One region of the Sphaerochaeta sp. UBA5836 genome, then DNA from elsewhere that is predicted to be linked to it. Evidence: riboswitches for the same ligand, from Rfam matches in the RefSeq annotation. Region 1 holds a riboswitch; the other holds the start of a gene.

Region 1 (7,341 bases):
GTTTGGAAATCGTAGGAGAGTGCGAGAATGATTTTCACCACCTTGCGGTAGGTGCGATGTAAAAAGAGGCGAAACACATTCATGGTGATGAGGCCTTGTAGGTAGGAAGCCAGAGCATCCGATTCAGGGTCGGATCGTACACCTGATGGGCTTTGATATCATACACATTCTCAAGAAGGCTTTCGGTGAACACCGTTTCGGTGGAACCGTATGCGACAACCTTTCCTTGTTGCAGCACCAACGCTGTTTGGCTGTAAATCTGCACCAGCAAGAGATCGTGCAATACACATACTACCGTATAGCCTTTCTCCACCAAACGGCAGAGCAGTTCCATGATCGAACGCTGATGCTTGACATCCAGATGGTTGACCGGCTCATCGAGCAACAGAATCTTTCCCTGTTGGCAGAGGGCGCGGGCCAGCAGGACGCGCTGTAGTTCGCCTCCGCTTAGTTCGGTTACCAGCTTGTCCTTGAGATGCACGATATCGCATTCCAGCAAGGCTTGTTCAACGCTGTGGTTGCTGTCCTCACCCCCATAGGCATATCGCCCCATGCTGACTGCTTCGGTGACAGTGAAGGCATAGTCGAGCTTGCCGTTCTGGGCGACAAAACCCAGTTGCTTTGCCAGATCCTTTTGACTGAGGGAAGCCACGTTGCGACCTTCGACCAAGACGTTTCCTGCTGCAGGCTTCAAATGTTTGTAGATGAACTTGAGCAGCGTCGATTTGCCGCTCCCATTGGGACCTGTCAGAGCGATGAACGTGCCTCTTGGCAGCTTCAGGTTCAAATCTTCAAAGACAGGATGGGTGTCATAGCCTCCACCCAGGTGTGAAAACTCAAGGCTATCCATAGAAGTACCTCCCGCGGTGAAGCAGGTAGAGGAAGAGGGGAACACCCAACATGCTGGTTATGATTCCCACTGGAAGTTCTCCCGAGGGAAGCAGAATCCTGGAAATGGTATCGCTGGCAAGCAGAAGCAAGCCGCCGAGCAGGCTCGAGGGAAACAACAGCTTCTGATGCTTGGGGCCGATTATCAGGCGGGTGGCATGGGGTGCCATCAGGCCGATGAAGCCGATGACTCCATAGTAGGATACGCATAAGGCGGTGGCAAAGGAAGCAAGCAGCAAAAAAAGCAGGCGGGTCCTTCTCACGGAAAGTCCTCCCGCCCGTGCTGAAAGCTCGTCAAGCAGGAGCATGTCCATGCTCTGGTGATTCAAGGAGAGTGGAATGAACAAGATGATCCATGCAAAAAGAACAACAACAACTTGCCCATAGGTGCTCGATGAGAAGCTTCCCAAGGTCCAGAAAAGGATTCTCTGGTATTGTTCCTTGTGCAGGAACATGAGCAGCGTCATTGCAGCGGAGAGAATGTAGTTCACCGCAACACCGGTGAGCAGCAAGGTGGTGCTGCTGCTTTTGCGTCTGGAGGCCAGGGCTACGATGAAAAGCGTGGTTCCAAGAGCACCAACCAATGCACTCACAGGCAGCCCCAACAGCGGTGCAAGGCCGATGAAGAGGGCTACCGCCACACCGAAGGATGCTCCCGAACTGATGCCTAAAATGAAGGGATCGGCCATGGGATTGCGCAACGCTGCCTGGAAAACCGCTCCGCTGAGCCCCAGGATTGCACCGGTAAGAAAGGATGAGAGAATTCTGGGAAGCCTGAGCTGAAGGATGATATAGGCTTTATTGGCGGATGCGCCTTTTCCCAGCAGGATGGCCACGGTGTCGGAGAGCTTGATGTTTGAAGGTCCCAAAGTCAAAGAGAGGAGCATGAGGGCCAAGGCTGTGCCTGCCAGGACGGGGACCAGCATCCGCTTCATTGCGCCTGCTCCTGATGGATGAGAACAAAGAGTTCTGCAAGCGCCTTGGCACTGCGGGGGCCCTGCCTGCTGATGAGGTCTGCATCGAAGAGCCTGATGCTGCCGCTGAGGTCGGCATACGGCTTGGTAGTGGTAAATTCCTTGAGCGTCTGTTCTCCCGTCTCTCCCCATCTCGGGGATAGCAGAATGACCTGCGGATCGTGGGCCATCAACAGTTCCTTGCTGTATGTCCAATTTTGGGCATCATCGGCAATATTGATCCCCCCTGCAAGCCAGACCATCTCGCTGAGAAACGTATCTTTGGTTGCACTTGAATCGAACGAACCAAAATCCAGGACGATATATACCGTGGGTTTTGGCAAAAGTTCTGCTTTCTGTACAATGGTACGAACATCGTTTTGCATGTTTAGGATCATCAATTCACCTTCCGCCTGTCTGCCGACCCTGTTTGCTATCTCACGAATGAGGGTATAGGTACCTTGAAAATCCTGTTGTGTTTCGAGGGCAAGTACATCGATACCGGCTTTCTGTACGGAAGAAAGAAATTGTTCCGGTACAAAAGCACTGCTGATGACAAGATTCGGTTCCAGCGAAAGCAGAGTCTCAAGCGAAGGGTTGTACAACGTACCCACCGAAGGAAGGGCGGCAGCCTCTTGAGGGTAGTTGCAGTAGTCGCTTCGACCGACCAGCAATGATCCGGCATCCAAGGCATACAAGGTCTCCGTTACATTGGGAGAAAGGCTGACGATCCGCAAACTCTCTTGTTGTGCCGGTTGTTCCTGGGCTCCTCCCGCTGCCAGACGGGGGATGACAAGACAGAGAAACAGTGAGAAAACGAGAAGCAGGTGCTTGAAAGAATTGCTGTGCATAACGCCCCTTGTAACACGGGCATGGAACATACCCTGACCTATACTCCGTAGGCCGTCGGAAATTATCCAATGTCAGGTCTCCTGGCTCAGGCATACCCAGAATCTGCGACTTCCCGCATGCATTGCAATGCAGTGTCTTTTTCAGCAGATTCCCAGCCTCTACAGTGGCGGGACCGCAGGGGCTTGAACCCCTTTCCCTTGGCATGGACAAGCCTATCCTACGGAGTTGTTCATCCATCTGTCAAGAGTTGCCGTGGTTGACCACAACCGACCTCTATATTACTATCCGGCCTATGAAGTACAACCAAATTGAGATCTATACCGATGGTGGGTGCCTAGGCAATCCAGGTCCCGGCGGGTGGGCGTATGTATTGAAGGCTGATGGTGTTTTTGAGAAAGAGGCCAGCGGAAATGAACGGAACACCACAAACAACCGCATGGAACTCACCGCGGTAATCGAGGCGTTGAAAGCGTGCCAGGCGCTCGGCGCTGAGGCAATTGTGATCAACACGGACAGCCAGTATGTGAAGAACGGCATCACCGGTTGGATCAAGAATTGGAAGGTCAACGGTTGGCGGACGGCTTCAAAGGATCCGGTGAAGAACAAGGAGTATTGGGTGGAGCTGGATCGTCTTAATGCAAGTCTTCCCGTCCATTGGAACTGGGTGAAAGGCCATGCAGGCATCGAGGGAAATGAGCGGTGCGACCAGTTGGTCCGCCAAGCGATGGAAGGCCTGGTATGAAAGGCCGTGATGTGAAGCTTTGGGACTTGTACCTCTCGTTCTTCAGAATCGGCGGGCTCACCTTCGGCGGCGGATATGCCATGCTTCCCATGCTTCAGCGGGAGGTCATCACCAAACATGGATGGGTGACCGAGGAAGAAGTGCTGGACATCTATGCCATCGGCCAATGCACACCGGGCATCATTGCCGTAAATACCGCTACGATGATCGGCTACCGCAAGCGGGGCATCCCGGGAGCAATCGTTGCGACCTTGGGGGAAGTGAGCCCATCGCTGATCATCATCTCCATCTTGGCAACGGTCCTGTTACATGTGCAGGATATAATCTGGGTCCAACGGGCGTTTGGAGGGATCAGGGTCGCCGTATGCGCCCTCATAACCCAATCGGTGATTACCCTCGCCAAGAAAAGCCTGATTGATGTTCCCACCATCCTGCTCTATCTGGCCGTAGTGATTTCTACGTTCTTCTTTGCCCTTTCCCCGATTCTGATAGTCCTTTTCGCCATCTTTTTCGGCCTCTGCGTGCAGGCAGTGAAACGGAGGGCCTCATGATATATCTTCAGTTGTTTTGGGAGTTCTTCAAAATCGGGCTCTTTTCCATCGGCGGAGGTCTGGCAACCCTGCCGTTTCTCTATGCGCTTGCAGAAACCCATCCTCATTGGCTGGCAGCCAAACAAATAGCCGACATGATCGCTGTCAGCGAATCGACCCCTGGGCCGATCGGCATCAACATGGCGACCTTTGCAGGATATCAGGCGGCTGGATTGGCCGGTGGCTTGATCGCCACCTTGGGTGAAATTACGCCCAGTGTCATCATCATTATCTTTATTGCTCGTTTTTTGGGAAGATTTGACAAGAACCTGTATGTCAAGGATGCGTTCTATGCTCTCAGACCTGCAGTGGTCGGCCTGATCTCGTATGCCGGTCTGATGTTGTTGTCGGCAACGGTTTTTCCCGATCAGGGGTTCAAGTTGAAGGAAGCCGTACTGTATGCAGTTCTTGTTGTTCTGGTGTTGCGGTTCAAAAAGGTGCATCCCTTGCTCTGGATTGTCCTCGGAGCTAGTGCGGGCCTTCTGTTTGTTCTTCCTTCGTAATAAACGAGAGGGCGCGTGCATACCAACTTTCTTTGCCTGCAAGCTGACTGAGCACAGCAAGGGCCCGCTTCTCATAAGCTTTGACATTGAGTAAGCCAAGGGCGAGACGTTCTGCTGTTTCTCTCTCGTTCCAGCGAAGCGCTGCTTCCATCACCTCGGCCTGTGTTTCATAGGAGCCCGGATCGATGGCAAACAGGCGTTCATACGTTTCCAACGCTTTCTTGTACTGTGATTGTTCACTATAGGCTTGGGCCTTGAGAAGCAAAAAGGAGAGGTTGAAGTCAAACTCACCAAAGGCTTCTTCGCTGAGTTTGACCACCCTCTCATAGTCCCCCTCCAAAAAGAGGGACAAGAGATAGTTGTATCGATACGTGTGGTTGTCCTTGTCTTTCCCGCTTGCCTTCGCAAACGATGCACCGGCTGCCGAAAAATCACGGGCCATGAGTTGCTCATACCCCTCGGATGCAAGCCTTTCTGCCTGATAGGACCGGCAGGAAACGAGCAACAGTGAACAACCTAGAACCAGCAGCAACAGCTTTCTCATTAGTTTTCCAGTACAGTCTTCTCAATCTCCCTCACCTGTGAACGGTAGAGGTTGGTGATGGAACTGCCATAGTCGGCGATGAGCTGGATGATGTTGCGGGGGTTGTCATGCTCATCCTTGCCGTTGAGACGATCTCCGGCGTCACCGAGGCCCGGCAATATATAGGCGGCATCGTTGAGCACAGGGTCCATCCACAGTGTATAGACCTCGGCACCCTCGATGGCGCGTGCAATGCGCAAGGATCCCTTGAGTGCACTGATGACGTTGATGAATTTCACCGACTTGGGCTGTATCTTGTTGTCCTTCAGATATTTGACGATTGTTACCAGCGATCCGCCGGTGGCATTCATCGGGTCGGCAAAAATCAAGTCCTTTCCATCCAGGGATGCGAGATCGAAGTAGGATTTGTCCAAATCGAGGAAGTAATCCATGTTGGACTCCTTCTTTGAATCGTCACGCTTGATCTTGAACAGTGCGAACGGGGTGACAAAGTCGTTTGAAGAGTACTCCTGAATCTCCTTGCTGAGAATCATGCTCGGCAGAAGGGCGCCTCTGAGCATCACGCACATGACACTGTTGTGAATGAAAGAGTCAACATCGGGAATCCGGTGTACTGCATAATTGCGTACCGGATCGGTCACCGGAGTCTTGGTGATGATCGATCGTTTGGTGGGTAGGGCGGCATCGGCATAGACATGGGAGAAGAGCATCTCGTAGGCACGCTGGATGTAGTACAAGAATTCTTCATGTTCGGTTGATGGATCGCGCAGCTTGGAGATAAGCCGGCTTGCCTGACCATGCTGTTCCCGAGGTGTCTCAAACGAGTAGACGTGGATGTTCGGCTCCTCTTGGCAGATGTTTTTCAGAAAGCGACCAATCTCACCGGCGCTTCCAACCAATCCTTTCCGAGCTTCCTCAAGCTGCATCACATCGCTGGCTGTCTCTAAAATGGAACAGTAGTGAACAGACTTCTTGTAGAGTTCATCGGCATGGGCGATTTTCTCTTTATCTGTTTCCTTGAGATACCCGTCAAGGTCTGTGGCATGAAGGACAATTTTATTCATCAGTGCTTTTCTCCTGTATCGATAGGGATTCTACCCGATGCCTGCGCTTTATACAAGGAAAGAGTGAACCCTTGGCACAAGCAGCTGTCACCGTTTTTTGCATCATCTCTCGATATTTTCTGCAGCAGTGGTGCAAAAATGGGTCGATTATGCTAGCATGGTTGCATCTTCTGTTGTGAGGTGAACCATGAATCTAGTATTTCTCGGCCCTCCGGGTGCCGGAAAAGGGACCATAGCGTCCGAAGCAAAGAATCACTTTGACATCCCCCATATCTCCACCGGGGATTTGTTTCGCAGCCACATCAAGGGCGGCACCGAGTTGGGAAAACAGGTACAAGCTATCCTGGCAAGCGGCGAACTCGTTCCTGACTCCGTCACCATCGCCATGGTGGAGGAGCGTTTCAAACAGGACGACGCCCAAAAGGGTTTCATTCTAGACGGTTTTCCCAGGACCATCGCCCAGGCGGATGCCCTTGCGAAAATGAAGAAAGTGGATAAAGTGGTGAATTTCGTGCTCGACCGGCAGCAGATAGTTTCGCGTCTCAGCGGAAGGCGTGTGTGCAAGTCAACGGGAAGGTCCTACCACATTCTCTACAATCCTCCCAAAGTCGAGGGAATCGATGATGAGACCGGTGAAGCGTTGATCCAGCGTGATGACGACAAACCCGAAGCGATACTCAACAGGCTTGCAGTCTATGAGGCTCAGACTGCACCTCTTATCGAGTACTACCGGGCGCGTAATCTTCTGCTTGACATTGACGCATCTCCCTCACCCCAAGAAGTGCTCTCTGCTTTGATCGAGGCTCTGGGCAAGTAGGTTACAGCCTTTTCAGCGATTCCCGCCTGATGATGCGGTAGGGGATTTCCATATGGACGCTCTCCAAGGTCTCCTTGTTGATCATAGTAAACAAGGCTTCTGCGGCGAGGCGTCCCTTTTCTTTTGCAGGCTGGTCGACGGTGGTCAGCTGCGGTACGATGTAAGAACTCTCATCTATGTTGTCGAACCCTACTATGGAAATGTCATCGGGAACACGGAGTCCTGCCTGGTTGCATGCAAGGATGCAGCCGATTGCCACAATGTCACTCATGGCAACCACGCACGTCGGCCTGTTCTCCAATGCAAGGATGGTTTTCCCGATCCTGATCCCGTCCTCCATCGTGCACTCACTGACCAAAACCTGTGATGCATCCAGGGCAAGACCGGC
Region 2 (7,341 bases), on a different contig from region 1:
GATACCCGTGGTTCCTGCAGGTGGAAAAAGTGGGGGTGAGAGACAGGTAGGGAAGCTTGTACCGGCTGAACGTCGTTTTGACCAACTGCTTTGCAACTTCCACATCCTTGATCCGTTGGGCCAGATAGAGATGCAGAACGGTCCCACCGGTATACTTGCACTGCAGTGCATCCTGTTTTTCCAGCGTTTCAAACAGGTCGGAAGTATAGCCGACCGGCAGCTGGGAAGAGTTGGTATAGTAGCCGACTTTCTCTCCAGCAGTAATGATATCGGGATACAGGATGGTATCGAGGCGGGCCAACCTGTAACTGGCTCCCTCGGCAGGGGTGGCTTCGAGGTTGTAGAAGTTGCCCGTGTCGTTCTGGAAGCCACTGATGAGCTCTCTCAACTCATCCAGCACCCGCAAGGCAAACTCCTGTCCCTCTTGGGTGACCAAGGAGCCCTGCCGCCCGAAGAGATTCAGGCAGGCCTCCTCCATCCCAACGATGCCGATGGTGCTGAAATGGTTCGCCCAATACTTGCCAAGCCTTTGTTTTACATCGACCAAGGATCCTTGGCTGAACGGATACATGCCCCGCTCGGTCTCGGCTTCGATGACTTTCCGCTTTATTTCAAGACTCTGTTTGGCAAGCTCTGCAAGCTTGGGCAGCTTTTGGAAGAACATCTGCTCAGAGCCTGTCTCATAAGCCAGTCTCGGAAGATTGAGCGTTACCACCCCAATCGAGCCGGTAAGAGGATTCGATCCGAACAATCCGCCGCCGCGTTTTCTGAGTTGGGAAGTATCGAGGCGGAGTCTGCAGCACATGGAAAGGGCATCCTCGGGTGAAAGATCGCTGTTCACATAGTTGGAGAAGTAGGGGATTCCGTATTTTGCGGTCATGGAAAAAATGGCATCCACCACCTTGCTTTCCCAAGGAAAATCCTTGGTTACCTTGTAGGTGGGAATCGGAAAGGTGAACACCCTGGACGAAGCATCTCCCTCTTCCATGACTTCACAGAAGGCAAGATTAAGGATTTCCATCTCCTTCTCAAACATCCCATATGTCTCTGTTTGAGCCACACCTCCTTTGATAACCGGAACATCATGCAGCGAGGATGGGACGACCAAGTCGAATGTCAGATTCGAAAAGGGGCATTGGAATCCGACGCGGGTCGGAACATTGAGATTGAAGATGAACTCCTGGAGAGCCTGCTTCACATCGTGGTAGGAGAGATTGTCGTAGCGAATGAATGGAGCAGCATAGGTGTCGAAAGAGGACCAGGCTTGAGCCCCTGCACACTCCCCCTGAAAGGTGAAGGTAGCATTGACGATTTGTCCAAGAAATGAACGTAGATGCTTTGCAGGTTTGCTGCTGACCTTTCCATCAACGCCCCCGAATCCATTGACCAACAACTGCCTCAGGTCCCAGCCACAGCAATACGGGCCAAAAAATCCGAGGTCATGGAGGTGGAAGGCTCCGCTTTCATGCGCCGCCTTGATTTCTTTTGGATAGATTTCATTGAGCCAGTACTGTTCGGTGAAGCGTTCACGAATGAAGTTGTTCATACCGTTTACCGATCGACGGGTATTGGCATTTTCCTTGGTCTGCCAGGTGGTTTGATTCAAGTAGGAGTCAAAGAGCGCATTGGTTGCCTTGATGAGAGCATTGCCCTCACGAACTCGCTCGCGCTGGCTGCGATACAGGATGTAGGCTTTCGCCGTCTCCTTGGCACCACTGTCCATCAAGGCTTGTTCGACCAGGTCCTGGATTTGTTCCACCGTAATTGGGTTGACGTCCTTCATGTTGGCGAGGACCAACGCTGCCACTTTTATGGCATCGACATCCTGATGAGCAGCAGTTGCTGCCTTGTTGATTGCATTGATGATTTTCTGAACCTCGCAGAGAACCACCTGCCCGTCCCGTTTGACCACCTGCTTTTGCATGGGTTCCTCCTGACGGAGAATGAACAAAGAGACGGTGCTTTGATTGCACACGCCCCTGTCATGCTCCGTGACGGCGTGTCTGTACAGGCAAGGTCTTCTGGCTCAGGTTCATCGACTACGCTGCCTTCCCGGATTGCTCCAGTGGCTGTTAGCGTAGTCTCCCCTTTACAGCGGCGGGACCGCGCGGGCTTTTCACCCACTTCCCTTTTCCTATACACACAAGATATAGTGTTTAGTACCATACGGTACACTACTCACAGTAGGACTGATGTTGTATCTTGTCAAGGCATTTGATAAAAAAAAAGGGGGACAAAAGTCCCCAGTGTTGTCATTGTCTTTGATTGGTGATTCGAATCTGCTTGTACAGCCCCTCGCCTTCACTCTTGGTCTCCACTCCCCCGAAATCATTGAGGGCTGTATGCACCAACCGTCTTTCATACGGGTTCATCGGCTCAAGCAATCTGCTCCGGCCGCTCTTTTTTACCTGTTCTGCGGTCTTGAACGCCATTCTGATCAACTGCTCCTCGTGACGCATGCGATAGTTTTCACTATCGATGATCACTTTCAAATCAGGGTCGATCTGACCGGCGAACACATTGGCCAGCAGCTGGATGGCATCAAGATTCTTACCCTTGCGGCCGATGATGATACTGGAGTTGTCACTCTCAATATTCAGGCCGAGCTTGCGGGCCTTGCGGAAGGAGATGGATACCTTGCCCTGATATCCCATCTTCTCAAGAATGGTTGCAACGAACAGCAAAAGCTTGTCCTCAAGGTCGCTGTTGATCGGAGCATCAAGCTCATCCTCATCCTCATCCTGCGCACCCTGTACTTCGTAACCCTCTTCAGGAACATCGTTCTCATCTTCAAAGTGAATTCTGATCTTTACATTGCTTTTCTTGAACAGTCCCTTGCGGACAGGCTCGACGATTTCCACATCGAAATCTTCCCGTTCAATGTGCAGTTCTTCTATTGCCTTTGCAATAGCTTCCTGCTCGGTACGTCCTTCGAATTCTTTCATCATATAGCTACTCCGTTCGGGGGACCGGGTCCCCCGGATAATATTTCTTGTGGGAACTAGGTCCGTTTCTTTCCCTTGGGACCTGGGAATTGCTGCACAGAGGCGCTCTTCTTCTCTGCTGCCTCCCTGCTCTTCTTCTTGTTGGTATACAACTGTTGGAAGATGGAGAGTGCGTTCATGACCGACCAGTAGAGAATCAAACCGGAGGGTGCATTGTACAGGACAAAGAAGAACATCAACGGCATGCCGTAGGTCATAAACTTCATCATGCCCTGCTGGCTTCCTGAAGTCGAGGCATTCTGGGTGATTTTCATCGAGTAGATCATGCTGACCGTGTAAATGATCGGCAGTAGGTGCAACTGATTGCCCAGGAAGGGAAGATTGAAACCAAAGGTGAATACCGTATCCGGCATGGAAAGGTCAGGAATCCAACCGGGAATGAACATGGCTCCGCGAAGTTCAAAGTGCTTGTTGAGCAGTCCATAGAAGGCAATGAGAATCGGGAACTGGAGCAGCATCGGCAGACAGCCGCCCATCGGATTGATTTTTTCCTTCTTGTACAAAGCAGCCATCTCTTCGTTCTGCTTGGTCGGATTATCCGGATACTTCTCCTTGATCTCCGCCATTTTCGGGGAGAGGGAAGCCATCTTTGCCGTAGACTCCATACCCTTCTTGGAGATGGGATACAACACCAGCTTGAGCAGGAAGGTCAGGATGATGATGCCCACACCATAGTTGGGAATCACCTTGTACAACAGGTTCAGGATGGTCTTCAGAATGGTCTCAAGCCAACCAAGCCAGGAGCTGCTGTCCAATGCCTGTTCCAGCTGGAGGTTGGCTACCCCGAAACTGTTCAGGGAAGCATCATTGTAGATGATCATGTCACCCTTCAGCTGCGGCCCTGCATAGAATCGGAAGGTGTCGGTTTGCGATGCACTTTTGATGGAAGGCCGGGTCAGGAAGATGCTCGATTCAAGCGGCAGGCCTGCATCACTGTCCTCCATGAGGCTGACGGTATAGTTGGTGGCATCGGGAATAGCAATCAGGGAGAAGTACTTGCCGACCAAAGCGACCCAGGAGAGGGGCTTGGTGGTGGTATAGGCACCATTGCTGAGCTTGACCTGGTTCTTCTTGGAAGATCCATCTTCCTTGATGTAGAACCTTCTGTAGTTGTAGTTGTTGTCAAGAGAAGCAAACGACGGGCCGATCTGCGGCTCAAAAGCCAGGGTATAGGCAGCATTCTCGAAGGAGAGGGGGACAGCCTTGTTCACACTGTTCTTGGTAGCAACATCGATCTGGAACAAGTAGTCCTCGTTGCCGAAGGTGTAGGTCTTGGTGATGGTGAACGGATCGCCTGCACTCTTTCCATCTTCAGAAAGGAGGGCGAACTCCTGGGTGAAAATTACTTTGTTCCCGCTGATCTGATACCTGAAATTGGCATCGATGGGGTTGGTCTTGTCTTTTCCTGCATAGAGCAGGAACGCATCGTTGGATTGTGGACTTTTGAAAAGCAGTTCCACCGGCTGCCCGTTGTCAAGGTGTTTCTTCAGCTTGAAGGAGGAGACAGAGGCGCCGTTGGGATTGAACTCAACAATGAAGTACTCGGTTGAGAAGGTGAAGGGTGCACTGGAACCCTGATTTCCCACCGATACCAAAGACCCCGGCAGATTGCTGTTCCAAGCAATGTTGGAGGGAATCTGTGAATACTGGGCGGGTTCCAACGTGGTGGTTGCGGCATTTGGTTGCTGGACTACTTGCTGCTGGGCTGCCTGTTCTACAGGAGCGGGGGCGAAGAATGTGGTTTGAATGGTCATACCGATTGTAATGACCAAAACGGAAAGGACTATGGCTAGAATGGTATTTTTGTCCATATCTGCTCCTGATGATGAGGTGTGGTGAGAAAACGTTCACAGGAAAGATAGGCACATAACGAATTTTTGCAACAACAGGAGTGGGAAAGACTAAAAAATAGTCTTAAGGCTTGAGGAAAACCCCAGCCTTTTCACAGAGTGAGAGGAGTTGTTTTTTTTGGGATGTATGGTCATCAACCTTTCCTGGATATACGATGAATGCAAAATCGTAACCGGGAATCATCCGAGGCTTTTCATTTCGCCAGATTTCCTTGATCTGTCTGCGTATTCTGTTACGCTCAACAGCGCTTCCATAGTGACGGACGGGTATTACTACAATCCGGTCAAGATCCAGCTGGTTTTGGCTAACAATCAGTTTTAAACCACGGCAGGTGTATGTCCTGCCGGTTTTAAAAATTCGGTCAATCTCCGGTTTACGCTTTACAATTTCTTGTTTAGAAAGGCTTCTTCTCATCACATACGGACAGCTTGTGTCTGCCTTTGGCTCTCCTGCGGGCCAATACCAGGCGTCCGCCCTTTGTTGCCATACGAGCCCTGAATCCGAACTTTCTGTTTCTCTTGACTTTGCTGGGCTGGTAGGTTCTTTTTCCTTTGTAACTCATGAGATATTCTCCAATTTTACATCGCTTAACGCGGATATTTTCTAGTGTAGCGGAGGATGATCCTCCGAGTGGTGCAGTATAATGAGCAACTGTCGTTACGTCAAGTAACTAGGCGCTCAGCATCTGTATCGATTTGATCCCCAATGATGGGTATTTCTTGGTAATTAAAGCAAGTATCTTTTTTTGCTGCATGAGTGCAATCTGTGCCCAAGAAGGATGATCAGCACGAAGAACCAACGTTGTCCCTTTGATTTCCACAATTTTTACATGGGGATACAGTCGATTCCCAACGATTTTCTGCCACTCAAAACCAATGGCCGCCTTGGGATTGTCACTTCGGATATCAAGCGACCGCAACACGTAGTCCAAGACTTCTCTTCCTTGCAGAGGTTCCCCTTCCTTGCATAACCTGGGCTTCCTGTCCTTCATGAGCGTAAAAACCTTCCTTGTTGGACAGTATAGAACAAAGAGCCTTCATCGGCCAGCTCCGAAAAATAGTGTTCTTCAGGCAGAAATGTAAAAAAGGCCTGGCAGTACGTCTGCATCAACTGCAAAAACTGCTCACGCTTCTTGAAATCCAACTCCAAAAGCACATCATCTACAAGGATCAACGGCTCTTTTCCGGTTTTTTTCTGGAAAAATGCCATCTGGGCTGTTCTAAAAATCAAGGATGCCAATCGCAGCTGCCCGGTGGAACCTGTTTGGGAAAAAGGCTTGCAATCCTCCATGACAAGAAACCTGTCACGGTGAATGCCGCTGGTTGTGGTAAGCAGGCTCAAGTCACGGCTTCTGGTGCGGGCCAGGTGGTCGACAATTTCCTCTTCGGTTGCACAATCGCTCCACGATGGATGATACTCAATATGCACATCGAGCGAGCTTTCTGAAACATTTTTGTACATCAAGGGAAAAATCTGGTCGAACTCATACACTGCATGCGTTCGTTCCCTTTGGATGGCAAGCCCGTATTTTGCAAGCTGGAGATCATACAGGTCCAACAATTCAAGAATTCCATCCTTGATTGCCTGATTGCGCTGACGAAGGATCAGACGATACCGCCTCAAATCATCGAAAAAAAGCGGGTTGTACATGCTCATCGTCTGATCGAAGAACCTTCTTCTCTGTTCCGGCTCCCCCTTGATGAAAAAAATGTCGTCATGACTGAAGACAATGCAGGGAATATTGTAGATCAATTCCTTGCGGTCCCTCACTTCACGATCATCGAGGGTCAAGATTCGCTTCCCGTCCTTCAACTGCAGCACCAGCGTATGGATTACTTGGTCGTCACCAAGATATCGGCCTTCTATCCTGAAGGCTTTCTGACCGTGCTCAATCAACTCCTTCAGCTGGTTGGTGCGAAAGGATGATCCGTAGCAAAGTGTATAAATTGCTTCAAGCAGGTTGGTTTTTCCCTGCCCGTTCTGCCCAATGAGGAATACCTGCCGATTGTCGACAGGTATCCTTTCGGAGACAATATTTCTGAATTGGTTTGTCCAAAGTTCGATGAAACGCATTAGGAATTGGGCTGCATCGGCATGATGATATGATAGTAATCCCTGTTGCTTTCAGGCTTTACCGTCATAGCTTTGGTCGGCTCGGTGAAGTTGATCGAGAAATACTCACCTTCCATCGCTTTGAGAGGGTTGAGCAGGTAGGTGTAGTTCAAGGACACCTTGCTGTCAGGTCCTTCATACTGGCAGGGAATTATCTCCTTGGCCTCCCCGACTTCACTCTCGTCGCTGGTCAACAGTACTCCTGCCTCGCTGATATCGAGGAAAATCCGTTTTGCCTTGTTTTCAACCAGCAGTGATACACGCTTCAATGCATCCAGCATATCCTGGATGCGCATTGTGCAGCTGTACGTCTGGCTGTCGGGAATGACTCGGCGATAATTGGGATACTGGCCCTTGATCAGGGTGGTGTAGA

Evidence for each region. A riboswitch is a leader RNA that binds a small molecule or an ion and turns the genes downstream of it on or off. The one in region 1 is predicted to bind cobalamin.
Region 2: another riboswitch for cobalamin. It lies ahead of B3F49_RS01145 (ribonucleoside triphosphate reductase); the one in region 1 lies ahead of B3F49_RS11985 (ABC transporter substrate-binding protein).

The regions. Positions count from the first base shown of each region.
Region 1 covers NZ_DJGW01000114.1:45,183-52,523, reverse strand. The annotation lists gene B3F49_RS12000 (lysophospholipid acyltransferase family protein) at 1-83, opposite strand, end outside; gene B3F49_RS11995 (ABC transporter ATP-binding protein) at 80-850, opposite strand; gene B3F49_RS11990 (FecCD family ABC transporter permease) at 843-1,823, opposite strand; gene B3F49_RS11985 (ABC transporter substrate-binding protein) at 1,820-2,692, opposite strand; cobalamin riboswitch at 2,747-2,946, opposite strand; gene rnhA (ribonuclease HI) at 2,986-3,435, shown strand; gene B3F49_RS11975 (chromate transporter) at 3,432-3,986, shown strand; gene B3F49_RS11970 (chromate transporter) at 3,983-4,528, shown strand; gene B3F49_RS11965 (tetratricopeptide repeat protein) at 4,494-5,072, opposite strand; gene B3F49_RS11960 (uracil phosphoribosyltransferase) at 5,072-6,136, opposite strand; gene B3F49_RS11955 (adenylate kinase) at 6,324-6,953, shown strand; gene B3F49_RS11950 (LacI family DNA-binding transcriptional regulator) at 6,955-7,341, opposite strand, start outside.
Region 2 covers NZ_DJGW01000015.1:2,186-9,526, forward strand. The annotation lists gene B3F49_RS01145 (ribonucleoside triphosphate reductase) at 1-1,924, opposite strand, end outside; cobalamin riboswitch at 1,994-2,182, opposite strand; gene jag (RNA-binding cell elongation regulator Jag/EloR) at 2,253-2,948, opposite strand; gene yidC (membrane protein insertase YidC) at 3,002-4,816, opposite strand; gene rnpA (ribonuclease P protein component) at 4,920-5,270, opposite strand; gene rpmH (50S ribosomal protein L34) at 5,251-5,418, opposite strand; gene B3F49_RS01170 (DUF721 domain-containing protein) at 5,527-5,778, opposite strand; gene recF (DNA replication/repair protein RecF) at 5,844-6,929, opposite strand; gene dnaN (DNA polymerase III subunit beta) at 6,929-7,341, opposite strand, start outside.